Linked DNA regions of Amycolatopsis mediterranei. The protein of the gene in region 1 binds, or shares a complex with, the protein of each later gene. Links are inferred from orthologs where the notes say so. Each region holds a gene or a part of one and is shown on either strand. Other genes may lie near its edges.

Evidence for each region.
Region 2: the proteins of uvrA (region 1) and mfd are in contact, whole or in part, in a crystal structure (PDB 4DFC), measured with the Escherichia coli proteins. The link is inferred for Amycolatopsis mediterranei from one-to-one orthologs.

The regions. Positions count from the first base shown.
Region 1 is NZ_CP100416.1:7,013,394-7,028,076, reverse strand. What follows is about bases 1-3,407. They hold uvrA (excinuclease ABC subunit UvrA), read left to right. Parts: upstream 1-342; coding sequence 343-3,207; downstream 3,208-3,407. Other genes in these bases: ISP_RS31180 (fibronectin type III domain-containing protein), read right to left, coding at 3,272-3,407; ISP_RS31190 (acyltransferase family protein), read left to right, coding at 1-221. In the rest of the region: more of ISP_RS31180, read right to left, coding at 3,408-3,817; ISP_RS31175 (lipoprotein), read left to right, coding at 4,044-4,547; ISP_RS31170 (sigma-70 family RNA polymerase sigma factor), read left to right, coding at 4,690-5,241; ISP_RS31165 (anti-sigma factor family protein), read left to right, coding at 5,238-5,951; ISP_RS31160 (SRPBCC family protein), read left to right, coding at 5,957-6,400; ISP_RS31155 (DHA2 family efflux MFS transporter permease subunit), read right to left, coding at 6,443-7,855; ISP_RS31150 (winged helix-turn-helix transcriptional regulator), read left to right, coding at 7,961-8,362; ISP_RS31145 (C4-dicarboxylate transporter DctA), read right to left, coding at 8,461-9,807; ISP_RS31140 (ATP-binding protein), read left to right, coding at 9,963-11,537; ISP_RS31135 (response regulator), read left to right, coding at 11,534-12,202; ISP_RS31130 (M64 family metallopeptidase), read left to right, coding at 12,296-14,044; ISP_RS31125 (beta-N-acetylhexosaminidase), read right to left, coding at 14,045-14,683. UniProt on the Escherichia coli protein: The UvrABC repair system catalyzes the recognition and processing of DNA lesions. UvrA is an ATPase and a DNA-binding protein. A damage recognition complex composed of 2 UvrA and 2 UvrB subunits scans DNA for abnormalities.
Region 2 is NZ_CP100416.1:9,382,672-9,398,086, reverse strand. What follows is about bases 7,458-11,596. They hold mfd (transcription-repair coupling factor), read left to right. Parts: upstream 7,458-7,841; coding sequence 7,842-11,396; downstream 11,397-11,596. Other genes in these bases: ISP_RS42445 (helix-turn-helix domain-containing protein), read left to right, coding at 11,494-11,596; ISP_RS42455 (LLM class flavin-dependent oxidoreductase), read left to right, coding at 7,458-7,757. In the rest of the region: ISP_RS42495 (SDR family NAD(P)-dependent oxidoreductase), read left to right, coding at 1-503; ISP_RS42490 (serine hydrolase), read left to right, coding at 654-1,538; ISP_RS42485 (PQQ-dependent sugar dehydrogenase), read right to left, coding at 1,786-2,967; ISP_RS42480 (response regulator), read right to left, coding at 3,057-3,713; ISP_RS42475 (sensor histidine kinase), read right to left, coding at 3,710-4,828; ISP_RS42470 (class I SAM-dependent methyltransferase), read left to right, coding at 4,960-5,556; ISP_RS42465 (DedA family protein), read left to right, coding at 5,528-6,016; ISP_RS42460 (helix-turn-helix transcriptional regulator), read right to left, coding at 5,992-6,765; more of ISP_RS42455, read left to right, coding at 6,840-7,457; more of ISP_RS42445, read left to right, coding at 11,597-12,336; ISP_RS42435 (hypothetical protein), read right to left, coding at 12,403-12,810; ISP_RS42430 (hypothetical protein), read left to right, coding at 12,896-13,921; ISP_RS42425 (nucleoside triphosphate pyrophosphohydrolase), read left to right, coding at 13,918-14,850; ISP_RS42420 (RNA polymerase sigma factor), read left to right, coding at 14,905-15,415. UniProt on the Escherichia coli protein: Couples transcription and DNA repair by recognizing RNA polymerase (RNAP) stalled at DNA lesions. Mediates ATP-dependent release of RNAP and its truncated transcript from the DNA, and recruitment of nucleotide excision repair machinery to the damaged site.

The DNA.
Region 1 (14,683 bases):
TGCACCAGGAACTGGGTTACATCCTGGCCCGTGCTCTGCTCGACGCCGGCCTCCCCGGCTGGCTGCGGCTCCCCGTGATCCTCGGCGCCGCCGTGCTGGCCGGCTGGGCGGTCACCGCGGGGGTCGAACGCCCGGCCCACCGGTGGCTCACCACCCGCCGGAAGCCCGAAGAACCGCAGGTCAGAGGCGCGGAATCAGTTTCTGTCGGTGGTGGCTCGTAGCATGGATGCGGCCGCCCGTGCAGCCGGCTCGAGACAGCAGCTCGAGAGCAGCTCGAACGAGCACAGACCGGGCCGGCGACCGCAGCGGAATGACTTGAGAATGACCTGAGAGGACCCTGGCGTGGCTGATCGCCTCGTTGTTCGCGGTGCCCGCGAGCACAACCTTCGCGGCGTGGATCTCGACCTGCCCCGCGACAGCCTGATCGTGTTCACCGGCCTGTCCGGGTCGGGGAAGTCGAGCCTCGCCTTCGACACCATCTTCGCCGAAGGGCAGCGGCGCTACGTCGAGTCGCTCTCGGCCTACGCCCGCCAGTTCCTCGGGCAGATGGACAAGCCGGACGTCGACTTCATCGAGGGCCTCTCGCCCGCGGTGTCGATCGACCAGAAGTCGACCTCGCGCAACCCGCGTTCGACCGTGGGCACGATCACCGAGGTCTACGACTACCTGCGCCTGCTCTACGCCCGCGCCGGCAAGGCGCACTGCCCCACGTGCGGCGAGCCGATCAGCAAGCAGACCCCGCAGCAGATCGTCGACCAGGTGCTGGAGATGGACGAAGGCGTCCGCTTCCAGGTGCTCGCGCCGGTGGTGCGCGGGCGCAAGGGCGAGTACGTCGACCTGTTCGAGAACCTGCAGCAGCAGGGCTACGCGCGCGTGGTCGTCGACGGCACGATGCACCCGCTCACCGATCCGCCGAAGCTGAAGAAGCAGGAAAAGCACCAGATCGGCGTGGTCATCGACCGGCTGAGCGTGAAGTCGTCTTCGCGCCAGCGGCTCACCGACTCGGTCGAGACGGCGCTGCGGCTGGCCGACGGGCTGATCGAGCTCGAGTTCGTCGACCTGCCGGAGAACGACCCGCACCGGATCCGCGGCTTCTCCGAGAACCTGGCCTGTCCCAACGGCCACCCGCTGGCCATCGAGGACCTCGAGCCCCGCTCGTTCTCCTTCAACTCGCCCTACGGCGCCTGCCCCGAGTGCACCGGCATCGGCATCCGCAAGGAGGTCGACCCGGAGCTGGTGGTCCCGGACGACGAGCTGTCGCTGGCCGAGGGCGCGATCGCGCCGTGGTCGGGCGGCCAGAGCGCCGACTACTTCATCCGCCTGCTCGAGTCGCTGTCGGAGACCATCGGCTTCCGCATGGATACGCCGTGGCGGCGGCTGCCGGCGCGCGCCCAGAAGGCGGTGCTGCACGGCGTCGACGAGCAGGTCCACGTCCGCTACAAGAACCGCTACGGCCGCCAGCGCTCGTACTACGCGGCCTTCGAGGGCGTCATCCCGTTCCTCGAGCGGCGCCAGGAGCAGACCGAGTCCGAGTACATGCGCGAGCGGTACGAGGGCTACATGCGCGAGGTGCCGTGCCCGGCCTGCCAGGGCACCCGGCTCAAGCCGGAGATCCTCGCGGTGACGCTGGCGCACAAGACCCGCGGTGACATGTCCATCGCCGAGGTCTGCGCGCTGTCCATCGCGGAGGCGTCGCAGTTCCTCGACGAGCTGGAGCTGGGGCAGCGCGAGGCGATGATCGCCGGTGCGGTGCTCAAGGAGATCCAGGCCCGCCTGCGCTTCCTCCTGGACGTCGGCTTGACGTACCTCTCGCTCGACCGCGCGTCGGCCACTCTCTCGGGTGGTGAAGCCCAGCGCATCCGGCTGGCGACGCAGATCGGTTCGGGCCTGGTGGGCGTGCTGTACGTGCTGGACGAGCCGTCGATCGGCCTGCACCAGCGCGACAACCACCGCCTGATCGAGACGCTGACCCGGCTGCGGAACCTCGGCAACACGCTGATCGTCGTCGAGCACGACGAGGACACCATCCGCTCCAGCGACTGGGTGGTCGACATCGGCCCGGGCGCCGGCGAGCACGGCGGCCACATCGTCCACAGTGGACCGTACAAGAAGCTGCTCAAGAGCAAGGACTCGCTGACCGGGCAGTACCTGTCCGGCCGGCGGAAGATCGAGGTGCCGGCGATCCGGCGGCCGATCGACAAGAAGCGGCAGCTGACCGTCGTCGGCGCGCGCGAGCACAACCTGCGCGGCCTCGACGTGTCGTTCCCGCTCGGCTGCCTGGTCTCGGTCACCGGCGTCTCCGGCTCGGGCAAGTCGACGCTGGTCAACGACATCCTCGCGACGGTGCTGGCGAACAAGCTCAACGGCGCCCGTCAGGTGCCGGGCCGCCACACCCGCGTGAACGGCCTGAACAACGTCGACAAGCTGGTGCGCGTCGACCAGTCGCCGATCGGGCGGACCCCGCGCTCCAACCCGGCCACCTACACCGGTGTCTGGGACCACGTCCGCAAGCTGTTCGCGGCCACGACCGAGGCCAAGGTCCGCGGCTACCAGCAGGGCCGGTTCTCGTTCAACGTCAAGGGCGGCCGCTGCGAGGCGTGCGCCGGCGACGGCACGATCAAGATCGAGATGAACTTCCTGCCGGACGTCTACGTCCCGTGCGAGGTCTGCAAGGGCGCCCGGTACAACCGGGAGACCCTCGAGGTGCACTACAAGGGCAAGACCGTCTCGGACGTGCTCGACATGCCCATCGAAGAGGCCGCGGAGTTCTTCGAGCCGATCAAGGCCATCCACCGCCACCTGCAGACGCTGGTGGACGTCGGCCTCGGCTACGTCCGGCTCGGCCAGCCGGCGCCGACGCTGTCCGGTGGTGAGGCGCAGCGCGTCAAGCTGGCCAGCGAGCTGCAGAAGCGCTCGACCGGCAAGACGGTGTACATCCTCGACGAGCCGACGACCGGCCTGCACTTCGAGGACATCAACAAGCTGATCGGCGTGATCAACGGGCTGGTCGACAAGGGCAACTCGGTGATCGTGATCGAGCACAACCTCGACGTGATCAAGACCTCCGACTGGATCATCGACATGGGCCCCGAGGGCGGCTCCGGCGGCGGCCAGATCGTCGCCGAGGGCACGCCGGAGCACGTCGCCGAGGTCGAGGGCAGCTACACGGGCGAGTTCCTGCGGACGGTGCTCACCCCCGCCGAGTAGCGAGCGGCCCACCCCGGTGCCGTGAATGACTCATTCATGTCGTCTGACGACATGAATGAGTCATTCACGGCGTCTCCTTGCCGGTGGTCTGGTGGACCACCGGGGAGAGCGGGCCGTAGTGCAGCGCCCGGAGCCGGTAGGCCGACTTCTCCTCGCCGGGCAGGAGTGAGAGCACACAGGTCGTCACGTTCGGGTCGGTCACCTCGACCGGGTCGTAGTCCGGCGCGCCCGGGCGCCGGATCTCCAGGAGGAACCCGGCTTCGTCCGGCGAGCGGTCGGCCCAGGTGAACGTCACCGTGTCGCCGGAAACCATGGTGTGCACCTCCGTCGAGACCGGACCGGTGAACGGCTGTTCCCGGTAGTAGAACGGCGTCTCCGGGATCAGGTCCGGGTGGTGGTAGCTCGTCGCGTGCGCCGGGAGGAACCGCAGCGTCGTCCACGGCCCGGCCGGGGCGTTCGCGTATTCGACCCGGTGGCCGGCACCGTCGTCCGGCCAGCTCAGCACGATGTCCGTGGGTGTGGTCAGGGTCGCCGTGAACGGAGGCGCCGGCGCGGAGCCGGAGCAGCCCGCGGCGAGCAGTACCACCAGGACGAGGGGTTTGACGGGCACGGCGGCCTCCCGGGTCGGGCGGGGGCGGCGGTGCGGACGTGATCAGCTTAGGAACTCCGCCCGCACGGCGACAAGATCGTGCCGATCACCGGGACTGACCAATCCGGCGGCGAACCGGCACCGAATGGGGCGAAAACCGGGCTGAACCGTTTCTCGACCGCGGCCGTGTTCTGAGGTGTCGAGGTCCGCCGGATGGCGGAGCCGCCCTCACCGAGGAGAGAACGTCATGAACCGTATCGGGCCGGTGGTCGCCAGCGCGGTGGCGCTCGTCGCCGTCGCATCGTTGTCCGCCTGTGGCGACATGGCCGACGGCGCCCAAGGGCCGCAACACGGCGAGCCGGGACACAAGATGCTCCAGGTGGGCACGGTCAACGGCGTCGGCATGGTGGTCACCGACGCCGACGGCAAGACGCTCTACCGGTTCGACAAGGACGTCTCCTCGCCGCCGACGTCCAACTGCGACGGCGACTGCACGAAGTCCTGGCTGCCGATGCTGGCCGGGGTGGCCACGCCGATGCTCAAGGGCATCCAGGACACCCAGGTGGGCACCGCGACCCGCAAGGACGGCACCAAGCAGATCACGCTCAACGGCTGGCCGCTGTACGAGTACGCGGGCGACAAGGCCGCGGGCGACATGAACGGCCAGGGCGCGAACGGCACGTGGTTCGCCGTCGCGCCGGACGGCAGCAAGATCACCGCGGGTGGCAAGGCCGGCGGCGCCGGGTCCTGACAGACGGTTTCCGGGCAGAACGAGGAAGGACGGGCAGCCGATGAACACCATGGTCGCGCTGCGCTCGGCGCACGCACCGCCGGTGGAGCTAAGGGTTGCACTACTGTCCTCGACGACTCAGAACACCGTCGGGAGGACGAGGGTGGCCATAGGAGGCAGGCGGCCTAAGAAGGCCAAAGGCGAAGACCTCATTCGGCAGCTGTACGCCGAACACGGGCGAAGCCTGCTGGCCTACGCGACGAGGCTGACCGGAGATCGGGCGGCAGCCGAGGACGTGGTCCAGGAGACGCTGGTCCGGGCGTGGAAACACGCTGACGACCTGCAGAACGACGGGAAAGGCTCGGTGCGCGGCTGGTTGCTGACCGTCGCGCGCAACCTGGTCACCGACCGGGCACGGGCCCGGGCGGCCCGGCCACAAGAGGTGGCCGAACCGGCCGAAGGCGTGCCGACCCCGGCCGTCGAGCGAGACCACGCCCAAGGGGTGGTCGACTCGATGACCGTGCTCGGGGCGATGGACGGGCTGTCCAACGAGCATCGAGAGGTCCTGGTGGAGATCTACTACCGGGGACGGACGGTGGCCGAAGCGGCGAGAACACTGGGCGTCGCACCGGGTACCGTGAAATCAAGGTCTTACTACGCACTACGAGCACTCAGAGCAGCGATGATTTCGAGCGGAACGGAGGTGGCGCGATGAACTCGGTGGACGAGAGTCACACGCAGCTCGGCGCGTACGCCCTCGGCGCGCTCGATCCCGGGGAGGCGGCCGACTTCGAGCGGCGGCACCTGCAGACCTGCGCGCAGTGCCGGTTCGACCTGAACGAGCTCGTGGCCCTGCGCGACTCGCTCGACGAGGTACCGCCCGAGGCGTTCCTCGACGGGCCGCCCGAGGGCGGGGATCTGCTGCTGCAGAAGACCCTGCGCCGGGTGCGCGACGAGGAAGAACGCGTCGCTCCGGCCCGTTCGGGCGGACGCCGGGGCCTGGCGCTGGTCGCGGCGGCGGTGCTGGTGGTGGCCGCCCTCGGCGGCGGCGTGCTGGTGGGCCGTCAGACGGCCGATCCGGGCCTCGCGGCGCCGGCTCCGGCACCGGACGCCCCGCCCGGGACGAAGAACGTCGAAGGGCGAGATCCGACGACCGGTGTGCAGCTGGCCGCGGCCGTCAGCCCGTTCCAGGGCTGGGTCAAGGTCGACGTCAACGTGAAGGGCGTCCGCGCCGGGGAGAAGTGCCTGCTCCAGGTGGTCACCAAGGAAGGCAACGCGGTGACGGCCGGCAGCTGGCAGGTCTCGGAGAAGTGGGAGAACCAGGGCTTCCGGCTGGACGGGTCGGCGCTGGTCGCCCCCGACGACGTGAAGTCGGTCGACATCGTCACGGTGGACGGCCGGAAGCTGGTCTCGGCCCAGGTTTGACGAGCATGACGGGTGCGCGCTACCGGTTCCGCAGCTCGTGGCTGCTGCCGGGCACCGTGCCCGAGCGGGTGTTCGACGTGGTCACCGACCTCGCCGGCTACCCGAAGTGGTGGTCGGACGTCCGCGCGGTGCGCCGCGTGGACGACGACACCGCCGAACTTGTTTGCCGGTCCCGGCTGCCGTTCCGGATCGTCGTCCGGATGCACCGGGACCACCAGGACGAGCGCACGGGCCTGATGCGGGTCAGGCTCAGTGGCGACCTCGACGGGACCCTGGCGGGAGCGGTCCGCGCGGCGGGCGCGGGCACGCTGCTGGAGATCACCCAGGACGTCCAGGCCCGTAAGGAGTTGCTGCGGCGCTTCGACACGGTGGCCCGGCCGCTCTTCCGCGCGAACCACGCGCTGATGATGCGGCGGGGCCACCGTGGGCTTTCGGCCTACCTCGCGTGATCAGAACGCCGACACGCGTGATCAGAACGCCGACACGCGTGATCAGAAGGTCAACTCGCGTGATTGAAGGGTCGACACGGCCGGGGGTCGGCGGGCCAGGACCACGCCGCCCAGCGCCACTGCCGCGATCAGGAAGCCCGCGCTGACCCCGTACGCCAGCCGGAATCCGGCCGCCAGTGCCTCGCGGTGGTCCAGTGCGCTCAGGCTCTTCGTGCGGGAGGCGGCCACCGCGGCCAGTACCGCCGTCCCGACCGCCGCCCCGGCCTGCTGGGTCGTGTTGATCAGGCCCGACGCCACCCCCGTGTCCGCGGCCGGGACGTCCGCCATCGCCAGGCCCATCAGCGCCGGGATGGCCGCGCCGGCGCCGAGGCCCATCAGCAGCAGCGGCGGCAGGACGTCCACGAAGTAGGCACCGTCCACCCCGACGCGGGTGAGGAGCAGCAGGCCCGCGATCACCAAGCCCAAGCCGGTCAGCAGCACCGCCCGCGGGCCGAACCGCGCCGCGAGCTTGTCCGCGAAACCCAGCGAGGCCACCGCGATCACCAGCGGCACCGGGAGAAACGCGACGCCGGTCTCCAGCGCGTCGAGGCCGAGCACCTGCTGCAGGTACAACGCCGTGACGAACTGGAAGCCGAGCATCCCGGCGACCATCAGCACCATCACCACGTTCGCGCCGGCCACCGCGCGGATCTTGAACAGCCGCAGCGGCAGCAACGGCGTCCGCGCCTTCGCCTGCCACACCGCGAAAGCCGCCAGCAGGCCGACGGCCGCGACGAGCGCGCCCCAGGACGACGCCGAAATGCCGTACACGCCGAGCATCACCGCGGCGGTGACCAGAACCGCGCCGAGCACGTCCAGTCCGTCCCGCAGGCCGGTGCCGCGGTCGGCCTCGACCACCCGCACGGCCAGCAGCAGCGCCGCCACGCCGATCGGCAGGTTGACGGAGAACGTCCAGTGCCAGCTCAGCGCCTGCGTCAGCGCACCGCCCGCGATGAGCCCGATCGACGCGCCCGCCGCCTGCGTGAAGCTGTACACGCCGATCGCCTTCGCGCGAGCCCGGGGCTCGGGGTACATCATGACGATCATCCCGAGCACCACGGCCGACGCGAGCGCGCCGCCGACGCCCTGGGCGAACCGGGCCGCGACCAGGACGCCCGCGTCCGTGGCCAGACCGGCGATCAGGGACGCGACGGTGAACAGGCCCAGGCCGCCGAGGAACACGCGGCGGCGGCCGAGCAGGTCGCCGAGCCGTCCGGAGAGCAGCAGCAGGCCGCCGAAGGCGACCAGGTAGGCGGTGAAGACCCAGGAGAGCCCGGCGGAGGTGAAGCCGAGGTCGGCCTGGATCGCGGGCAGCGCCACCGCGACGATGCTGCTGTCGAGCACGACCATCAGCGAGGCGGCGCACAGCACCGCCAACGCGAGACCGCGGGAGCGGGTGGGGTGGTTCTCGGCCATGGTAGGCCCCTCCAGTCGAGAGTTCCCCCTGGTCGTCGCCAGGGCACTTCTTGTAACAGTGCCCATCATGTGTGACCATGGGTGCCCGCGTAAGGAGGCACTTCCATGTCCCAGGGGAACATCGGTGTACCTGTCCAGGTCACCGAGATCGACCCGGAGAAACTCGACGTCTGCACGGTGCTGGAGGTGATCAACCGGATCAGCGGCAAGTGGGCGATCGGCATCCTCCTGGAGGCCATCCGGGGTCCGGTGCGCTTCACCGAGCTGGAACGCTCGGTCGCCGGCATCAGCCGCCGGATGCTGACCCTGACCCTGCGCAACCTCGAGAGTGACGGCCTGCTGGTCCGCACGATCTACCCGACCGTCCCGCCGCGCGTGGAGTACGAAGCCACGCCGATGGCGAAGGAGCTGTACCAGTCGCTGAGCGGCCTGCTCGGCTGGGCGGAGCAGCACCGCGAAGACATCGCCGCCGCCCGCCTCGTCTACGACGGCCAAGCCACCGGCTGAAGACGTGGAACGGGCCGCGGTGCGAGGTCGGGGGTCTCGCACCGCGGCCCGCGGTGGTTCGTGCTCAGCGGGGGCAGTGAGCACGAACGTTCAGGGGGTCAGGCTTTCGCCGCCACTTCTTCGGGTTCGGGTTGCCGCTCCTCGTCGATCAACGTGGCCTCGTCGAAGGGGGCGTTCCCGGCGAACACGCGTTCCGCCTGTTCGCGGTCGAACTCCTTCGTCCAGTTTCCGATGAGGACGGTCGCGACGGCGTTGCCCGCGAAGTTGGTCAGCGCGCGGGCCTCGGACATGAACCGGTCGATGCCGAGGATGAAGCCGACGCCGTTCACCAGTTCCGGCCGGTGCGACTGCAGGCCGCTGGCCAGGGTCGCGATGCCGGAACCGCTGACGCCGGCCGCGCCCTTCGACGCGATGATCATGAAGACGAGCAACCCGATCTGCGAGCCGAGCGACAACGGTTCGTCCTGCGCCGCGGCGATGAACAGCGTCGCCATGGTCAGGTAGATCGCCGTGCCGTCCAGGTTGAACGAGTACCCGGTGGGCACGGTGATGCCGACGACCGACTTGCCGACGCCGAGGTGCTCCATCTTCGCGATCAGCCGCGGCAGCGCCGATTCCGACGACGACGTCGAGAGGATCAGCAGGAACTCGCGGCCGAGGTAGCGGAGCAGGTGCCAGATGTTCACCCGCGCGCCGAGCCACAGCACCAGGCCGAGGACGACGAACACGAACACCAGGCAGGTCACGTAGAAGCCGATCATGATGACCGCGAGGCTCTTCAGCGCCGCCCAGCCGGTCGCGCCGACCACCGCGGCGATCGCGCCGAACGCGCCGATCGGCGCGGCCCACATGATCATCGCCAGGACCCGGAACACCAGCCGCTGGATGTGCTCGACGCCGCGCAGGATCGGTGCGCCCTTCGGGCCCAGCTTCTGCAGCGCGAAGCCGACGAGCAGCGCGACGAGCAGGGTCTGCAGCACCTGGCCTTCGGTGAAGGCGGACACGAACGTCTTCGGGATGATGTGGAGCAGGAAGTCGACCGGGCCGTCGGTGCCGGTGGCGGACTTCTGCACGCTCTTCACGTCGGCGGGGTTGAGGTGCAGCCCCTCGCCCGGGTGCAGGATGTTGCCGACGACCAGGCCGATGGCGAGCGCGAAGGTCGACATCACGATGAAGTAGACCAGCGCCATGATGCCGACCTTGCCGACCTTGGCCGCCTTGGCGACCGAGCCGACACCGATCACGATCGTGCAGAAGATGATCGGCGAGATCATCATCTTGATCAGGTTGACGAACCCGTCGCCCAGTGGCTTCAGGCCCTTGGCGAAACCGGGGAAGAGAAAGCCCACCAGGATCCCGAACAGGACCGCGACGATCACGGCCAGATACAGGTAGTGGGTCTTGTCGCGGCGGCGGGGCGCCGCGTCGGGGGTCGGTGTAGGCACCGTTGCCTCCAGCTAGGGGTGTTCAGGTTGCGGCACACTGTAGGCCGAGTTCGGTGATCCGGCTCACTTGTGTTCATTGAGTTCGTGTGATGATCGACCGTCCGGTTCGGACACCGGGCGGGCGCGTGTGCTGGTATGAGGAGGTGCCCCCGACGTTGCGGTCCCATTGGAGCCTGGCGCGCCAGCTGCTCGTGCTGCAGCTCGTCGTGCTCTGCGTGCTGGCCGGCGCCGGGATCACCTTCGCCTACCTCGACGCGCAGCAGGCCGTGGACCAGAACGCGCGCGACCAGGTCCGCACGGTCGCCTTGACGGTCGCCGACGCGCCCAGCGTCGCGGCGGCGGTGGGGACGCCGAACCCGAGCGCGACGCTCCAGCCGTACGCGCTGCGCGTGCAGGACCACAGCCACGTCGACTTCGTCACGATCATGAGCCCGGCCGGGATCCGGTACACGCACCCGACGCCGTCGCTGATCGGGCAGCACTACATCGGGACCATCGCCCAGGCGCAGCGGGGCGCGGAGTACACCGAGACCTACACCGGCTCGCTCGGCCCGTCGGTGCGCACGGTCGTGCCGGTGTTCGACGCCGGCCACCGGGTGATCGCGCTGGTCGCGGTCGGGATCACCGTCAAGGCGATCTCGGCCGAGCTGCGCGAACGCCTGTGGCCGCTGTTCGGGGTCGCGGCCGCGGTCCTGCTGGTGGGCGCGCTCGGCGGCTGGCTGATCAGCGCCCGGCTGCGGCGCCAGACCCGGGGCGTCGCGCCGGACGAGCTGAGCAACCTCTTCGAGTACCACGAAGCCGTCCTGCATTCGGTCCGCGAAGGTGTGCTGCTCGTCGGCCGGGACGGGCGGATCGGCCTCTGCAACGACGGCGCGCGCACGCTGCTCGGCCTCGGCACCGACCCGGTGGGCCGCGACCTGGCGACGCTGGGCCTGCCGGACGGGCTGGCCGAAGCGTTCACGTCGGCGGAGAACCGGGCCGAGGAACTGCACCTGACCGACTCGCGCGTGCTGCTGGTCAGCACGACCGCCGTCCGCTCGGGCGGGCGCTCGCAGGGCACCGTCGTCGTCCTGCGCGACCACACCGAACTGCAGTCGCTGACCGGTGAGCTGACCACCGCCCGTGGCCTCGCCGAGGCGCTGCGGTCGCAGGCGCACGAGGCGGCGAACCGGCTCCACACGGTCGTTTCCCTCGTCGAGATCGGCAAACCCGAGCAGGCCGTCGAGTTCGCCACCGCCGAACTCGTGCTCGCGCAGGAACTGACCGACCGGGTCGTCGGCGCCGTCGCCGAGCCGGTGCTCGCCGCCCTGCTGCTGGGCAAGGCGGCCGAAGCGAGCGAGCGCGGGGTCGAGCTGACCGTCACCCCGGACACCGTGATCGACGACGTCTCGCTCGGGATCGAGGCCCGCGACCTGGTGACGATCCTCGGCAACCTGATCGACAACGGCCTCGACGCGGCCGTGCGCGGCGGCGGCAAGCCGTCGGTCGTCGTCACCGCGCGCACCGGCGAAGACGGGCTGCTGCTGCGTGTCGCCGACACCGGGCCCGGCGTGCCCGAGGACGCCGACGTGTTCCGCCGCGGCTGGTCGACGAAGGCGGAGGACGGCCACGGGCTCGGGCTCGCCCTGGTCGGGCAGGCGGTGCGCCGCTACGGCGGCACGGTCGAGGTCGGCCGGGAGGGCGGCGCCGTGTTCACCGTGCGGCTGCCGCGGCAGGAGGCGGGCCGGTGATCCGCGTGCTGGTGGTGGAGGACGAGCCGGTGGCCGCGGAGGCGCACCGCGTCTACGTCGAGCGGCTCCCCGGGTTCGCGGTGGCCGGCGTGGTCCACTCCGGCGGCGACGCGCTGCGGTTCTGCGAACGCGAGCCGGTCGACCTGGTGCTGCTGGACTTCTACCTGCCGGACACGCACGGACTGGCGGTGTGCCGGTCCCTGCGCGCGGCGGGGCTCCCGATCGACGTCATCGCGGTGACGTCGGCGCGCGACCTCGCCCTGGTCAAGGCGGCGGTGTCGGTCGGTGTGGTGCAGTACCTGCTCAAGCCCTTCACGTTCGCGACCCTGCGCGAAAAGCTCGAGCGCTACGCGGAATTCCGCGACGCGTCCGGCGAGGTCACCGGCCAGGCGGAGATCGACCGGGCCCTCGGGGCGTTGCGCACGACCGAGCAACCCCCGCTCCCGAAGGGCATGAGCGTCCAGACGCTGGAGGCGATCACCGACGCGCTTTCCGGCGCGGCGGAGGGACTTTCGGCCGGCGCGGCGGCCAGCGCGATCGGCGCCTCCCGCGTGACGGCGCGAAGGTACCTCGAGTACTTGGCGGACAACGGCATGGCCCACCGCGAGCCGCACTACGGCCAGGTCGGCCGCCCGGAAGTCTGGTACCGGCTGAGTCGCGTATAACGTTCTATACTTCTCAGCTGGCGACTTCTGGCGGTTCCGGCGCCGCATTCCGTGCGGTACACCAGGAAGATCGCCGACCAGGGGAGTGCCGCCATGCGGAAGTGGGCCGGGTTCGTCGCCGCGCTCGTCTTGACCGCCGGGATCGCCGTCCCGGCCCAGGCCGCCGAGCCGGCCGCCACCGTCACCGAGGTCCAGGTGACCGGACCGGTCGCGCAGCGGTTCAACCTCGTCGTCCTCGGGGACGGCTACACCGCCGCCGAACAGCCGAAGTTCTTCGCCGACGTCGAGCGGCACGTCAGCACCCTGTGGTCGCTCGAGCCGTTCAAGTCCTACCGCAGCTACTTCAACGTCTACGCCGTTTCGATCGCCTCGCCCGAGTCCGGTGTGGACTGTGACCCCGGCCTGGCCGCGCCGCGGCGCGACACCCCGCTGGACATGGGTTTCTGGGGCGGCTGCAACCCGCAGAGCGTCCAGCGGCTGCTGACCGTCGACGACGCGGCCGCCCAGCGGTACGCCGACCTGGTGCCCGGTACTTCCGCGGCGAACCGGCAGATCCTGGCGATCGGCAACAGCAGCACCTACGGCGGCGCGGGCGGCACCTACGCCACGGCGTCCGGCGGGAACGCGTTGTCGGCGCTGATCTCCCCGCACGAACTGGGCCATTCGCTCGGTGGTCTGGACGACGAGTACGACTACTACGCCCGCAACGTCCCGGGCGGTGCGTACGAGGGCGGCGAGCCGGACTCGATCCACCACACGCTGCTGACCGAACAGCAGATGCGCGCCCAGCACGCGAAGTGGTGGCGCTGGCTCGGCGAACCCAGCGAGTCCGGTGGCACGATCGGCCGTTTCGAAGGCGGGCTCTACACCCAGACCGGGGTGTGGCGGCCGAGCAGGCACTCGATGATGAAGACGCTCGGCTACGCGTTCGACCAGGTCGGCCGCGAACGGATGACGCAACGGATCGCGGCGAAGGTGCCGCTCGTCAGCGGCGGCACCCCGGCCGGGACGATCGGCGCCGACCGCGTCGTGTGGCTACGCTCGATGCACCCGGTGAGCCATCGCCTGGACGTCCGCTGGGCCCTCGACGGTGTCCCGGTGCGCGGTTCCGACGCGCTCGACCTGCGGCAACTGCCCGTCAAGCCGGGCAAGCACACGCTGACGGCGACGGTGACCGACCCGACGCCGTTCGTCCGCGACCCGGCCGCCCGCCCGTCGGCGACCCGCACCTGGACGGTCGACACGGCGGTGGCCACGCCGCCGGCCGGCGGCCCGGCGGTGGTGGCGTCGACGACGGTTTCTCGCCCGGTCGGCGGCCACGACGTGGTCTACGTCGAAACCGGCGAGCCGACCGGCTCGATCCCGCAGGTCGCCTGGGCGCTCGACGGCCGGTTCGCCGGAACCGGCTCCGACTTCGCCCTCGACGCTTCCCGTGGCGCGCACACGCTCACCGCGACGACCGGCGGCACGACGCTGACGTGGACGGTCGACGCGACGGGCCCGGAGACGACGGCGGAGCTGCCGGCGGGCACCGTGTACCACGGTTCGTTCACGATGCGCTTGAAGTCACCGGACGGAATGCCGGAGTTCCGCGTCGACGGCGACGGCTGGCACAAGTACTACGGCTGGCCGACGGACCCGAACGCGCCGTACCTGTTCACCCCGCGCGGCACGGAGATCGACGGCTTGGCGTACGGCAACCTGGGTGACGGCGGGCTCACGATCTCGCCGTTCGCCGACCGGAAGCCGGGATACGGCCGGCACCGGATCGAGTACCGGTCGATCGACGCGGCGGGGAACGTGGGCCCGACGAAATCGGTCACGGTGACGCTGCTGCCGTGATCAGCGCGGCCGGCCCGGCACCCCCGGCCGCGTCTGCCAGGGGTGCGGCCCGTCCAGCGGCCGGTACTCCACGCCGAGCGCGTCCAGGCGGGGCAGGTGGTGGTCCCGCAGCCGCGGCAGGAACTCCGCGTACTCCCGCGGCCCCGTGCTCCACGCCACCTCCGCGAACGCCGACAACCGCGGGAACGCCATGTAGTCCACCCGCCGGACGCTGTCCAGGTGTTCGCTCCACACCTGCGCCTGCACCCCCCGCAACCGCGGGCCGCTCAGCGCCGGCTCGTACGCGTAGACGTCCTCCAGCGTGTGCACCTCCCCGACCGGGATCGGCTCGTCGGGATGGTCGGACTGCCGGTGGTCCAGGTACACGTGCTGCTCCGGGCACAGCACCACGTCGTGCCCCGCCGAAGCCGCCCGCAGGCCCGCGTCTTCGTTGCGCCACGCACCGATCACCATCGGCGGGAGGCCGTCGATGTCGAGGACTTCGTCCCAGCCCATCGGGGTGCGGCCGCGGGCCACCAGGTACTCCGCCAGCTGTCGCACGAACGCGCGGTGCTCGTCGGTCGCGCCCGGCGTCTCGTCGCCGCCCAAGGCGATCACCTTCGACGGGAAGATGTCCAGCAGGTGGTCGAACACCTGGCG
Region 2 (15,415 bases), 2.4 Mb from region 1 along the record:
TCCTCGTCAACAATGCCGGTGGCAACACCGATTTCCTCGACGGTGACGGCGAAGAGGGGCTGGCCGGGTTCGCGGCCGCGTTCGAGCGGAACCTGCGGTCCAATGTGGTCAGTGCGGCGCTGGTGACGCACGCCCTGCGCGACCGGCTCGGCGAAGGCGCCCGGATCATCACCATCGGATCGATCGCCGCGCACACCGGCGCCGGGTCCTACGGTGCCGCGAAGGCCGCGGTCGAGGGCTGGAACGTCAGCGTGGCCCGGCAGTTCGGGCCGCGTGGGATCACCGCGAACGTCGTCGCGCCGGGGCTGATCGGGGAGACCGAGTTCTTCCACGGGCAGCTCAGCGACCAGCGCCGCGACCGGCTGATCGGCAACACGATGAACAAGCGCCCGGGCACGCCGGACGACGTCGTCGCCGTGGTGACGTTCTTGGCGAGCCCCGCCGCCGGGCACGTCACCGGGCAGGTGGTGCACGTCAACGGCGGTGCCTACCTCGGTAGCTAGGCGGGCGCATCGGCCGGATGGCCGATGCCCGCGCTCGCCGCCACCCGGTTGTCCACCGAACGGCCAAAACAGCCCGGCTCATCGGGCGATCCCCGCCGTCGACCTCCGCAATAGCTTCGGATTCCTCACGAATCCGGCGGAGGTGGACTGGTGCTCGAGCGACTGAACAACGTGAAGGTGCTCGTGGCGATCGCGGTGGTCATCGTGATCGGGGGCTTGGGCATCGCGTTCGCCGTCAACAGCGGTTCCGGCAGCGACAGCTGGCGCGCCGGGTGCGGCTCGCCGCCGGCCGATCCCGCGGACAACCAGGCGAGCCGGGTCGCCGAAGCCAGAAAGACGCTGCTGAGCACCGGGAACGACCCGCGCCTCGGGATCGAGATCGTCGACCTCGGCGCCTGCGCTGTCGAAACGAGGTGGAAGGCCGACCAGCCGCAGCCCACCGCGTCCGTGGTGAAGCTGCTCGTCGCGCTCGACCTGATCGACCGGTCCGGAGTGCCTTCGGACAGCGAAGGGACGGCCGTCCACGCCATGCTCGCCGCCAGCGACGATCGCGTCGCCAACCGCCTCTGGCAGCAGAACGGCGGCCCGGACATCGTCCGGCGGCAGGTCGCGAAGCTGGGGCTCACGCACACCACGCCCCCGGACGACCCCGGCCAATGGGGCTCCACCCGGATGTCACCCACCGACGTCGTCACGGTCTACCGGTACATCACCGCGGGACTGTCCGAAGAAGGCCGCGCGTTCCTCACCGCGGCGATGGAAAGCGCCCCGCGCAACGCCGCCGACGGGTTCGACCAGCACTTCGGGATCCCGCGCGCGTTCCCGGACGCGACGTGGGCGGTGAAGCAGGGCTGGGGCAGCTCCGAGGCCCGGCGGGTGCTCAACACCACCGGGCTGGTCCGGACCGCGTCCCGTACCTACGCCGTCGCGGTGATGGTTTCCTGGAAGGAAACCATCGAGTGGCCGGCCGCGACCACGGCACTGACCGCCGCCGTCGGCGCGCTGAAGGGTTCGCTCCGGGCAGGCAAGGCCTGAACCGATCGGAAGTGGATGCCGGTCCCCGGGTCGCCAGGTCGGCGATGGCGCCCGGGGACCGGCGCGGTGCTGCCGCGGGAACGCTCTCTTCGGACCGCGTCCAACACGCGTCGGGGGCGGGCGAAAGCTTTGGTGCACACCATGTTCCGCGATCCGCTGCCCCGGCGGAAGTGTCCACGGCACCCGGCGGCCGTGCTTTTTTCATGATCCGGCTTCATGATCCAGGTTCCTGATCCCGGCTTCGTGATCAGGCGGGCGTGACCTTCAGCAGCTTGTCGTTCGTCCCGTCCGACGTGGTCACGTACAGCGCGCCGTCCGGGCCGCTGCGCACCGCGCGCAGGCGGCCGAACTTGTCGTCGAACTCCGGGGGCAACGTGACGTCGAGGACCTTGCCCGCCGGATCCAGGTGGTACAGCAGCAGTTTCTGGCCCTTGAGCGCCACCACGACCAGCGCGCCGTCGTTCGTGCCCCACTGCGCGCCGGTCAGGAAGGCGTCACCGCTGATCGCCTCGGTGATCTTGCCGGATGTCCACAGTGGACTAACCGCGTCCGGGAACCGCTTGAGGTCGGTCATCGGCACGCTCTCGTCGTAGCTCGTCCCGGTGCCGCCCTTCGACGGGTCCCAGCCGTAGTTCGCGCCCGGCTTCAGCAGGTTGACCTCGTCGTCGAACGTCGGCCCGTGCTCGGCGGTGATCACCTGGCCGCTGCCCGGCCGGATCGCCACGCCCTGGACGTTGCGGTGGCCGTAGGTGTAGATCAGCCGTTCGTGCGGGTCACTCGAAGTGATGAAGGGGTTGTCCGGCAGCGCGTTCCCGGTCTTCGCGTCCAGCCGCAGCACCTTGCCACCGAGGGAGTGGCGGTCCTGCGCGATCGACGCGCGCGCGGTGTCACCGGTGCCGACGAGCAGCGCACCGTCCGGGGCGAACGTCGGACGGCAGCCGGAGTGCCGTCCGCTCGGGTTCACCGGCAGCCCGGTGAGCAGGTTCTTCACCTTCGACGCGCTCGTGCCGTCGGCGGCCAGCGTCCAGGTGACCAGCCGGATGTCGACGGCCTTGCCGCCTTCCTGGTGATCCTGGCAGGTGATGAACTCGCGGCTGGTCGCGAAGTCCGGGCTGACGACCAGGCCGAGCAGCCCGCCTTCGCCCTGGACGAGGACGTCGGAGAAGTCGGCGCGCACCTCGGCGGCCTGCCCCTTCCGGATCAGCGCGAGCTTGCCGGGCCGCTGCGGCACGAGGATGCCGCCGTCGGGCAGGAAGCCGACGTCCCAGCCGTGCTCCAGCCCGCCGGTCACGGTCTCGACCTTGAACTTCCCGCTCGCGGCGGTCGGCGTGGCGGCGGGCGGGACGCTCTGCACCGGCTCGCTGGCCGCCCCCGAACAGCCCAGGACCAGCAGGGACACCACACCGATGAGACCCAGCGAACGCCGCATAAGTCTCATCCTGCCACCAAGTGGTGAAATCGCCGTTCGACGCCGGGCGCGTGCGGAACTCCAGGGCGGTGTCGCCGAAGGGCCGGTGCTCAGGAACCCGGACGCACCAGCCCGGACTCGTAGGCGAACACCACCGCGTGCACCCGGTCGCGCAGCCGCAGCTTGCCGAGGACGCGCCCGACGTGCGTCTTCACCGTCGTCTCGCCGATGTACAGCTTCGCGGCGATCTCCGAGTTCGACAGCCCGCGCGCGATGAGGCCCAGCACGTCCTTCTCGCGTTCGGTCAGCACGCCGAGCCGCGCGATGTCCATGGGGTCGCGCTCGTCGGCGAGATAGCGGTCGAGCAGCCGCCGCGTGACCGACGGCGAGACCATCGAGTCGCCCCGCAGCACGCCCCGGATCGCGACGAGCATCTCTTCCGAAGGCGCGTCCTTCACCAGGAACCCGCTGGCCCCGCCCCGCAGCGCGGCGTACGCGTACTCGTCGAGGTCGAAGGTGGTGATGATCAGGACGCGCACGTCCGGCAGCTCGGCGCAGATCCGCGCGGTCGCGGCGACGCCGTCGAGCACCGGCATCCGGACGTCCATCAGCACCAGGTCGGGGCGCAGGTCCCGGGCGAGGGTGATGGCCTGTTCCCCGTTGGCGGCTTCGCCGACGACGGTGAGGTCGTCTTGGCTTTCGACGATCATGCGCAGGCCGACGCGGACGAGCTGCTGGTCGTCGCAGAGGAGGATCCGGGTGGTCACGGGCCCACCACCAGGCTCGCGGACACGCGGTACCCGCCGCCGGGCAGCGGCCCGGTGGTCAGCTCGCCGTGGTACATCTCGACGCGCTGGCGCATGCCCGCCAGGCCGCGGCCGGACGACGGGAGCGCCGGGGCGGGTGGTGCGTGGCCGCCGGTGTTCGTCACCTCGATGCGGACCTCCGGTGGCTCGAAGGCGACGCCGACGCGGCCGGTCGCGTCGGCCGGCGCGTGCTTGATCATGTTGGTCAGTGCCTCCTGGACGATCCGGTACGCCTGCAGCGCGGCACTCGCGGGCAGGGCGCCCGGGTCGCCGGTGACGTCGAGCGTGACGTCCCGGCCGGACTGGCCGACCAGCTCGCGCAGCTCGGCGAGCGTCGGCTGGGGACTGCGCGCCGCCTGGCCGGCGTGCAGGACTTCGAGGAGCCGCCGCAGCTCGCCCAGTGCGTCCCGGCCCGTGTGGACGATGGTGTCGAGCGTGCGGTCGACGGCTTCGGGGTCGCGGTGCCGGGCGAGCTTCGCGCCCTCGGCGTTCAGCACGATCACGCTCATGCTGTGCGCCAGGACGTCGTGCAGCTCGCGCGCGATCCGGGTGCGCTCCTCCGCGACCGCGGCGCGGGCCTGCGCTTCGTCGCGCTTCTCCTCTTCCGCGGTGAGCTGTTCCTTGGCGCGGAAGAACTCCCCGAGCGTCCAGGCCGCGACGTGCAGCGGCAGGATGCCCACCAACGCCAAGGTCGGGTACCCGGTTTCCGGCGCGTAGAGGGCGACCCACTGGACGTCGAGGACGACGATCGCGAAGGCGATCAGCGCGGCGAACCGCCGTTGGCCCAGCTTCACCAGGTTGAACAGCACGACCGCCATGGCCAGTTCGGTGCGGCCGCGGTCGTAGGCCCAGACGTCGTCGAGGTACACCACCGCCGCCCCGGCGATGATCAGCACGGCGGCCGTGCGCGGGAACCGGCGGCGCAGCAGCAGGGGGAGCAGGAACAGCATCGGGATCGCGCGGACGGCGTAGGGGCCGGAACCGACCCAGTTGGGCGCGAGGAAGACGAACACGGCGTACAGCGGCAGGTCCACCGTCCACCGGTGCCGGCGCACCCACTTCACGAATCGTTCCACGTCCCGAACGTAATGCCGGAACCTCGTCCGGGGCGTCCTTCCTCCGGCCTGATCTTGTCCTCCTCGGGGATGACCCGGCCGGCCGGTCCGGCGGATTCGGGACCACCCCGGCCGTTCCTAGCGTCGGGATCATGTCGATCACCAGGGAATTCCTCCGCCACCCCGTGCTGACGGGCGCGATCGCGCCGAGTTCGCCGCGGCTGGCCGAAGAGATGACGGCCGGCCTCGGCCTGGAACGCGCGTCGTGCGTCGTGGAGCTCGGGCCGGGCACCGGCGTGTTCACCGAAGCGGTCCTCGCGCTGCTTCGCCCCGAAGCGCGTCTGACGGCCATAGAGATCAACCCGCGTTTCGCGGTCGCTCTGAGCGAACGCTTCCCCGAAGCCGACGTCGTCACCGGCTCGGCGGAACACCTGGCGCTGGACGGCGTCGACGTCGTCGTCTCCGGGCTGCCGTGGACGGCCATGACCGCGTCCCGGCAGCAGCACATCCTCGACGCGGTCACCGCCGCCCTCGCTTCGAACGGCCGCTTCACGACGTTCGCGTACGCCCACACAGCCTGGACACCACCCGCTCGCCGCTTCGCCGCGTCGCTGCGAAGCCGCTTCGCGGTCGTGGAGCGCACCCAGGTCGTCTGGGGCAACCTGCCGCCCGCGTTCGTCTACCGCGCGGCGCTGCCGGTGGCCGTGGGGAGGGCGCGGCGTGGACAGCCTGCTGCGGCCCCTGCTTGACGCGCCCCCGGCGGTCGTCTACCTCGTCTGCGCCCTGCTCATCACGGCGGAAACCGCGCTGCTGCCGGGAATCGTGCTGCCGACGTTGTCGACGCTGCTGCTGATGGGCTTCCTCGCCGAGCGGGGCACGCTCCACCTCGGACTCGCTTGGGCGGTCGCCGTCGCCGCGGCCGTCCTCGGCGACCAGCTCGCCTACCTCGAGGGGCGCCACTGGGGACCGCGGCTGGCCGGCCGCGTCGGCCGGGATCGTTGGGAGCGCGCGGAAACGGCGGTCGCGCGCTGCGGCGTCCCGGCGGTGATCGCGGGCCGCTGCCTGGCCGGCGTCCGGACGCTGGTGCCGCGCGTCGCGGGCTCGGCGGCGATGCCGTACCGCCGGTTCGCGGTGGGCAGCGTGGCGGCGGCGGTGCTGTGGGCGAGCGCGGAACTGCTGGTGGGTCACACGACGGCGCTGATGGTTTGAAGGCGTTCGGCGGTCTCGGCGTCCGCGGGCAGGAACGTCTCCAGCTTCAGCTCGGAGACGGTCACGTCCGCCGCCGTCGCGAACGTCGTGATGGCCGTGATCAGCCGCAGTTCGCCGGCGGAAGTGGCCAGCCGGACCGGTACCGCGAACCCCAGGTGCTCCGGGCCGGGCGCGGCCGGCGGCGGCAGGTACCCCGTCAGCTCGGCGAGCTGGGCGGCCAGCCGTTCGTCCGGGGTGCGGGCCAGGTCGTTGCGGAGGCGTTCGAGGATGTGCCGCGCCCAGTCGTCGAGGTTGCGCACGCGCGGCGCCATCCCGCGCGGGTGCAGGGCGAGCCGCAGCGTGTCCACCGGCTCTTCGAGGAGCTCCGCCGCGACACCCTCGGTGAGCAGCGAAAACGCGTCGTTCGCCGCGACCAGCACGCCGTAGCGGTCGACGACGATCGCGGGGTAGGGCCGGTGGCCGTCGAGCAGCCGCCGCAGCCCGTCGAGCACCGGCCGGATCGCCGGGTCGTCGAGCCGCGTCTCGGGGTACGACGGGGCGAAACCGGCGGCGAAGAGCAGGCCGTTGCGCTCGCGCAGGGGCAGTTCCAGCGACTCGGCGACGCGCAGCACCATGCCGCGGCCGGGGAGCGAGCGCCCGCTCTCCATGAAGCTCACGTGCCGCTGCGTCGTCCCGGCCCGCAACGCCAGGTCGAGCTGGCTGAGGTGCCGCCGCGTGCGCCAGTCCTTCAGCGCGGTTCCGAAGTTCACGGTCCCATCCTGCTCGCCCGGTCCATTCCCCGCGGGGAATTGAGGGCATTCCCCGGCCCGGCCAGGCTCACCGCATGACGAACTACGGCCTGGTCATCCCGACCTACCAGCCCATCCTCGACGCCGGGCGGACCGCGCCCGAGCTGGTCGCCACCGCTGTCGCCGCGGAGGAGCTCGGCCTCGACTCGGTCTGGGTCGGCGACACCCTCGCGCGGGCGCCCCTGGACGCTCTCGCCGTCCTGGCCGCCTTCGCCGCCCGGACGTCGCGCGTGACCCTGGGGACGTCCGCACTGCTCCCGGCCCTGCGGAACCCGATCTTGACGGCCAACCAGCTGCTTTCGATCGATCTGCTGAGCTCCGGACGGCTCACCGTGGCCGTCGGCGCCGGGTTCGCCGGGCGCAGCGAACCGGAGTTCGCGTTCGCGGGGGTCCCGTGGCAGCGCCGCCGGGCCCGGCTGGACGACATCGTGGCCCTGTGGCGCGCGATCTGGCGCGGCGAGTCCTCGTTCCACGGCTCGGTGCTGCACCACGACTCGCTGCCGGTGTTCCCCGCGCCCACCCGTCCGGGTGGCCCGCCGGTGTGGCTGGCGGCGTACACCCCGGGCGCGCTGGAGCGCGTCGGCCGGTTGTACGACGGCTGGCTGCCCTACCCGCCGGACCCGGCCGACTACGGCACCGGCCTCGCGCACATCCGTTCGACGGCGTCCCGGCCGGTGACCCCGGCGCTGTTCGCGACGGTCCTGGTCGAGGACGACGCCGACCGCGGACAGGCGCTGCTGGAGGAGTACTGCGAGCGCAACTACGGGCGCCCGGCGGCGTTCGTCCAGGGAATCCAGATGCAGGTGTGCGGCAGTGCCGCGGAAGTGGCGCGGCAGCTGCGGAAGTACGAAGGCGTGGAGCACTTCCTGCTGCGGATCGCGAGCACGGACCCGAAGGTGTTCGACGAGCAGCTGCCCCGGGTCGCGGAGGTCGTGGACCTGCTGCGCTCGTGACAGCTTGCGTTCCGGCCCGCGACCAGCCGGGATCGGAAACCTGTCGGGGGTGGCGGTTAGGCTGGGAGCGTGACCGACGCTCCATTGTCCGGACTCCTCACCGCCATCCTTCCCGACCCGGCCCTGCGCGGCGTGGTCGAGCGCGCCGGCGCGCCGCTGCTCGAGCTGCAGGGCCCGATCGCCGCCCGGCAGCTCGTCGCCGCCGCGCTCGCGGCCGACGACGGCGCCGGCAAGCCCGTGCTCGCCGTCACCGCCACCGGCCGCGAGGCCGACGAGCTGACCGCGTCGCTCAAGGCGCTCATCGGCGAGAGCCGGGTCGCCGACTTCCCCAGCTGGGAGACCCTTCCGCACGAGCGCCTCTCCCCGCGCGCGGACACCGTCGGCCGCCGCCTCGAGGTGCTGCACCGGCTGAAGACGGGCGACGACGATCTGCGCGTCGTCGTCGCCACCGTCCGCAGCCTGATCCAGCCCATGGCGCCCGGGCTCGGCTCCCTCGCCCCGGTCGACCTCGTCGTCGGCGAAGAACAGAGTTTCGAAGGCCTCCTCGAACGGCTGGTCGAGCTGGCCTACACCCGCGTCGACATGGTCGAGAAGCGCGGCGAGTTCGCCGTCCGCGGCGGCATCCTCGACCTGTTCGGGCCCACCGCGCAGCACCCCGTCCGGGTGGAGTTCTGGGGCGACGAGGTCAGCGAGATCCGGGCGTTCGCCGTCTCCGACCAGCGGTCGCTGCCCGGCGACATCCCGCGGGTCACCGCGCCGCCGTGCCGCGAGCTGCTGCTCACGCGGCCGGTCAGGGAGAAGGCCGCGGAGCTGGCGAAGACGTACGAGTCCGACGCGCACCTGGCCGAGATGCTCACCAAGCTCGCCGACGGCATCCCGGTCGAGGGCATGGAGGCGCTCATCCCGGTCCTCTGCGAAGGCGAGCTCGAACTGCTCACCGACGCGATGCCGGCCGGCACCCACGTGCTGCTCACCGACCCCGAGAAGATCCGCGCCCGCGCCGCCGACCTGGTCCGCACCGGCCAGGAGTTCCTCGAAGCGTCCTGGACGACGGCCGCGGCCGGTGGCCAGGCTCCGATCGACCTCGGCGCGTCGGCCTACCGCGGGCTCGACGAGATCGCCTCCCACGCGCAGGACACCAAGCGCGCCTGGTGGACGATCACCCAGCTGACCAGCGAAGACCCCGACGTCTACCGCGTCTCGGTCGAGGCCGCGCCCGCGTACCGCGGCGAGCTCGAGCGCGCGACGGCGGACCTGCGCGCGCACACGGCGGCGGGCGGCACGGCGGTGCTCGTCGTCGCCGGGCACGGCACCGCGGCTCGCGCGGTCGAGCAGTTCTCGGCCGCCGACGTCCCGGCCTCCTTGGCGGGCGACGGCCTGAAGGGCGCGCCGGCGCCGGGCGTCGTCACGGTCACCTGCGGCGGCCTGACCGACGGCTTCATCTCGCCGGAGCGCGCGCTGGTCGTGCTCACCGAGGCGGACCTGACCGGCCGCGGCTCGGGCGCCGGAACGTCCACAAAGGACCTCACGACCAAGATGCCGTCCCGGCGGCGCAACGCCGTCGACCCGCTCGCGCTCAAGTCCGGTGACTACGTCGTGCACGAGCAGCACGGCATCGGCCGGTTCGTCGAGATGGTCCAGCGGACGGTCGCGGGCGCCACCCGGGAGTACCTGCTGCTGGAGTACGGCTCGTCGAAGCGCGGGCACCCCGGCGACCGGCTGTTCGTGCCGACCGACCAGCTCGACGAGGTGTCCAAGTACGTCGGCGGCGAGCTGCCGACGCTGAACAAGCTCGGCGGCTCCGACTGGAAGAACACCAAGGCCAGGGCCAAGAAGGCGGTCAAGGAGATCGCCGCCGAGCTCGTCCAGCTGTACGCGGCGCGCCAGGCCGCGCCCGGGCACGCGTTCGGCCCGGACACGCCGTGGCAGGGCGAGCTGGAGGACGCTTTCCCGTTCACCGAGACGAACGACCAGCTCGCGGCCATCGACGAGGTCAAGGCCGACATGGAACGCGGCGTCCCGATGGACCGCGTCATCTGCGGCGACGTCGGCTACGGCAAGACGGAGATCGCCGTCCGCGCCGCGTTCAAGGCGGTGCAGGACGGCAAGCAGGTCGCGGTGCTGGTGCCGACGACGCTGCTCGCCCAGCAGCACCTGAACACCTTCCACGAGCGGATGCGCTCGTTCCCGGTGACGATCAAGGGCCTGTCCCGGTTCACGAACAAAACCGAGTCGGACATCATCCTGGAGCAGCTCGCGAGCGGCGAGGTCGACATCGTCATCGGCACGCACCGCCTGCTGCAGACGGGTATTCGCTACAAGGACCTCGGGCTCGTGATCGTCGACGAGGAGCAGCGCTTCGGCGTCGAGCACAAGGAGCACATCAAGGCGCTGCGCACGCACGTCGACGTGCTCACCATGTCGGCGACACCGATCCCGCGCACCCTGGAGATGTCGCTGGCCGGCATCCGCGAGATGTCGACGATCCTGACCCCGCCGGAAGACCGCCACCCGATCCTGACCTACGTCGGCGCGTACGACGACAAGCAGGTCGGCGCGGCCATCCGGCGCGAGCTGCTGCGCGACGGCCAGGTCTTCTACGTCCACAACCGCGTCTCCTCGATCGAGAAGGCGGCGCGGCGGATCCGCGAGCTGGTGCCGGAGGCGCGGGTCGTCACCGCGCACGGGCAGATGAACGAAGACAAGCTCGAAAAGATCATCCAGGGCTTCTGGGAGAACGAGTACGACGTCCTGGTGTGCACGACGATCGTCGAGACGGGTCTCGACATCTCGAACGCCAACACGCTGCTGGTCGAGCGCGGCGATCTGCTGGGGCTGGCGCAGCTGCACCAGCTGCGCGGCCGGGTCGGGCGCGGGCGGGAGCGCGGGTACGCGTACTTCCTGTACCCGCCGGAGGCCCCGCTGACCGAGACCGCGCACGACCGCCTGGCGACGATCGCCCAGAACACCGAGCTGGGCGCGGGCATGGCGGTCGCGATGAAGGACCTCGAAATCCGCGGCGCGGGCAACATCCTCGGGGCGGAGCAGTCGGGGCACATCGCCGGTGTCGGGTTCGACCTGTACGTGCGGTTGGTCGGCGAAGCGGTGGACGCGTTCCGGAGGCACGCGGGTGCCGAGCCGGCGGAGGAAGAGGAGATGGCCGACGTCCGCGTCGACCTCCCGATCGACGCCCACATCCCGCACGACTACGTGCCCGGCGAGAGGTTGCGCTTGGAGGCGTACCGCAAGATCGCGGCGGCGCCGGACACCGAGGGCCTCGACGCGGTCCGCGAAGAGCTCATCGACCGGTACGGCCAGCCGCCGGCCCCGGTCAACCGGCTGCTGTCGGTGGCTCGCTTCCGGCACACCTGTCGTGAAGCGGGTGTGACGGAGGTGGCGGTCCAGGGCAACACGATCCGGTTCGCACCGCTGCCGTTGCTGGATTCGCAGATGGTGCGCTTGAAGCGGCTGTACCCGAAGGCGGTGTTCAAGGCGGTGACGAACACGGTATCGGTGCCGAAGCCGACGGAGGGCCCGGCCGGCGGGCGGATCGGCGCGCCGACGTTGCGGGACGAAGAACTGCTGGAGTGGTGCACGAAGCTGCTGGTCCAGCTGACGAAGAAGCCCGCGGCTGTGTAGGGGCGCGGTGTAAAGGGGAGCGGACACCCGGCGCCATTTCGGGGGACTTTCCGTTGTGGCGCCTGGTTCGTACCGGTGATGGCCTTAGGTTCGGCCCATGGCGGAATATCGCGGGCCGAACATCCGGGGAAGGCAGCTCGGAGAACGGCTGCTCCAGCGCATGTCCGAGAAGAACTGGGGCGTCCGCGAGATGTCGCGGAAGCTGGACATGAGCGCGCAGTGGGTGTCGGCGGTGACTCGCGGGCTCACCCGGCCGGAGCCGGTCCGGATGGCCCGGTTCCTCACGACACTCGGGTTCGACGGTGCGGAATACCGTGAGCTGATGGGGCTGGCTGATGAAATCCGCAAGCCAGGGTTGCTGGAAAGTTACCCCGGCGGTTGGCAGGTGCAGACGCTGGCCTGGCACGAGGAACGTGCCGCCGAGATCGCGGCGTTTCAGGGTTTGATCCTGCCGGGACTGTTACAGACCGCAGACTACGCGCGGAGCCTGATGGTCGAAACCGGCAATGCGCCATCGCCGGACGGCATCGACGAGCGAGTGTTCGCGCGCATGGCACGGCAGCTGGTGCTCACTCGCCGCCCGAGGATCGAGTTTCAATTTTTCATCCACGAGTTCGCGCTGCGTCTGCCGGTCGGCCGCCAGGATCGCTCGGTCATGCGGGGACAGTTGGCACATCTGCTCCGGGTCTCGGCCCAGCCCAACGTCTCGATCCGCGTGGTGCCCGCGCGAATCGGCGGCCACCCGGCCGTCTCGGGCCATTTCAAGCTCATCGAGTCGACCGAATTCGAGCCTGTGGTCTACATCGAACACGAGATTTCGTCGCTCTTCCTCGAAGCGCCGGATGAGATCGCGGTCTATCGCCAGGTGGTGGCCAAGCTCGGCGATGTGGCACTCGATGCGGCACGATCGGAGGCTTTCATCGCCGGACTGGCGGAATGATCCGGGACACCAAGGACCGTGAAGGCGGCACTCTCGCCGCCTCCACCTCCGCTTGGTGCGGACTGCTCAGCGAACTTCGCTGAACATCGGCGGCATAGCCTCCGCCAGCCCCATCCGCACCGACTCCACGGGCACCGGGACCGCCCCGGCGCCCGCCATCGGCAACGGCCGGGGCCTCCGCGGCATGCGCGACCCCGAACCCCCACCCCTCCCCGGGTACACGAGCAACCCCCGCGTCGGGTCCGGGACCGCGTCCAGCGCCGCCGTTACCGCCGGCAGCGACCTGAACGCGTCTCGCCTCTCCTCCGTCAAAAATTCGATCTCCAGCACCACTCCCCAGCGGTGCTCGTGCCAAACCCACTGCTCAGCGCCGTTCGTCAGCGCCGCTTCGGTGAGAGCGTCCCCTTGAGCCAGGCGCCACAGCGAAGCCGAATGCTCCCCGTCGAACACTTCGATGGTCAGCCAATGGTCCATAAGTCGACATTACCGCCGCCGCGTCCTCATGGGTGTTGCGTTTCGGGGGCGATGGTGTGAGAGGGTATGGCCTGTGATGCGGATCATGGGGCGCCCTCGCGCGCTGGTCGCGGTCGTTGCCGGTGCACTTCTGCTCGCCGGGTGCGGCTCGGGCCCCAGCCAGGTCGGCAGTGCCGTCATCGTCGGCGATCGGTCGGTCTCCCTCGACCAGGTCCAGTCGATGATCGACCAGGCCCTCCGTGAACACCCGTACGCGCAGAAGCTCGCCGCCGAGCACAAGCTCGACGTGCTGGGCCGCGAGATCGTCCGGCAGGCCGTGCTGCACGAACTGACCCTGCGCGCCGCCAAGCAGGAAAACCTCGGCGCCGACCAGGCGAAGGTCGCCGGGCTGGCCGCGCAGCTGACCCCCGCGCCGGTCACCGACACCAAGCAGGGCGACCAGGTCGCCGTCACGCAGATCGTCTCGAAGCTGCGCGACCGGAACGAGGTCGCGAGCGACGTCCTGCTCGAGCAGGATCTGGCCCGGAAGGTGCTGCCGAAGCTGTCGGTCGGCGCGGACTACGTCGGCATCAGCGCGACCGGCGACAACGACCGGGCGGCCCGCACCCGCGCCTTCGGCCTCGCGAAGGAGTTCGCCGACGACCCCGCCAAGATCCAGGGGGTCGTCCAGCAGGCGCAGCAGGAAGGCCAGCAGGCCCAGCAGACCGGCGCGCCCGGCCCGGGCGGGTACTCCGCCGGCCAGGCCGCCGAGCTCTTCGGCGCCGCGCAGTACCCCGGCCTCGCGCAGACCGCGCTCTTCGGCTCCGACAAGAACAGCGTCGTCGTCTTCCAGGCGCAGAAGCCGCAGAGCGCGGACTGGTTCGTCTTCGTCATCCGCGCCCGCGGCACCGACAAGGCCGTGCCGGCCGACCAGGAAGCGCAGAAGCCGACGGACGCGCAGCTGACCGCGATCGGCACCCGGCTGCTGCAGCCGTACCTCGGCCAGAGCGGCCTGCGCATCAACCCGCGGTACGGCGTGTGGGATCTTGTTGGCATGAACCTCGTGCCGAACTCCGACGCCACCCAGGGCGTCGTACTGCCCATTCGCGGTGCCGCGACCGCGCAACAGTGAGCACGGGTGTCGTCGTCATCGTCCGCGGGACGACGCTGCCCGGCGCGGCGCTCAAGATCCTGCGTGACGCAGGCGCCGTCTACGCGGCCTCGGACGTCGATCCGGCCGCGTTCGGTGTCCCGGCCGTCATCGAGGCGCCTTCGCTGGTCGACGTCGTGCTGCTCGCCGGGTCCCGGGACGAGCCCGCGGCGTCGCTGCTCATCGCGACCGGCGCGGAGGTCATCGAGACGCCGGTGCCGCCGCTGGTCGAAGCCGCCGAGGTGATGGACCGGCTCCGCTCGCCGGGCGGCTGCCCGTGGGACGCGGTGCAGACGCACGATTCGCTGCGGCAGTACCTGGTCGAAGAGACCTACGAGCTGCTCGACGCCATCGAAGAAGGCGATCGCGAGGCGCTGCGCGAAGAGCTCGGTGACGTCCTGCTGCAGGTGCTCTTCCACGCGCGGGTCGCGGCCGAGGACGCCGAAGACCCGTTCGGCATCGACGACGTCGCCGCGGCGCTCGTCGCGAAGCTGGTCGGCCGGCACCCGCACGTCTTCGCCGACGCCGACCAGGTGCACACCGTCGAGCACCAGAACCTCAAGTGGGAAGAGCTGAAGCAGCGCGAGAAGCAGCGCCAGTCCATTGTGGACGGTGTCGCGCTCGGCCAGCCCGCCGTCGCGCTGGCGGGCAAGCTGGGGCAGCGCTCCGGGCGCGCGGGCATCCCGCTCGACCTCTTCCCCGAAGGGACCGCGGCGGCCGCCCAGCTGTTCCGCATCGCGGCCACCGCGCGCCGGGCGGGTGTCGACGCCGAGGGTGAGCTGAGGGCGGTGGCGAAGCAGTTCGCGAAGGACATCCAGGCCGCCGAGCAGGCCGCCCGCGACGCCGGGCTGGCGCCGACGACGCTGGAGGCCGACGGCTGGCGGAAGTTCTGGCCAACGCGCCCGGTGTGACGCAGCACACATCCGGGTGAGAACCGGTTCCGCTCGTCCGGCGTCTTGCCTGGTGTGAAGCACACGCCACTGGAGGACGCCGACGAGGACCACCTCGTCCGGCGCACGGCCCAGGGCGACCGCGCGGCGTTCGAGGAGCTGTACCGCCGCACGGCGCCCTGGCTGGCCGTGCGCCTGCGCCGCCGCTGCGCGGACGAGCAGATCGTCGCGGAAGTCATGCAGGAGACGTTCCTGGCCGTCTGGCGGGCGGCGGCGTCGTTCGCGGGCGCCGCCACCGGCGGCAGCGCGGTCGGCTGGGTCTGGACGATCGCCGCGCGCCGGCTGGTCGACGCGTTCCGGCGCCGGGCGCACCACGCGCAGCCGCCGCCCGCGGTGGCCCTCGACGTCGCACCGGTGGTGGCGGCCGAAGACGAGGCGCTGGCGACGACGATCGGCGACGAGGTCGGTGCCGCGCTGCGCGACCTCGCGCCGGAGCTGCGGGCGGTGCTGCAGGCGATGGTGCTCGACGGGCTGACCGTCCGGGAGACCGCCGTCCTGCTGGGGTTGCCGGAGGGGACCGTCAAGA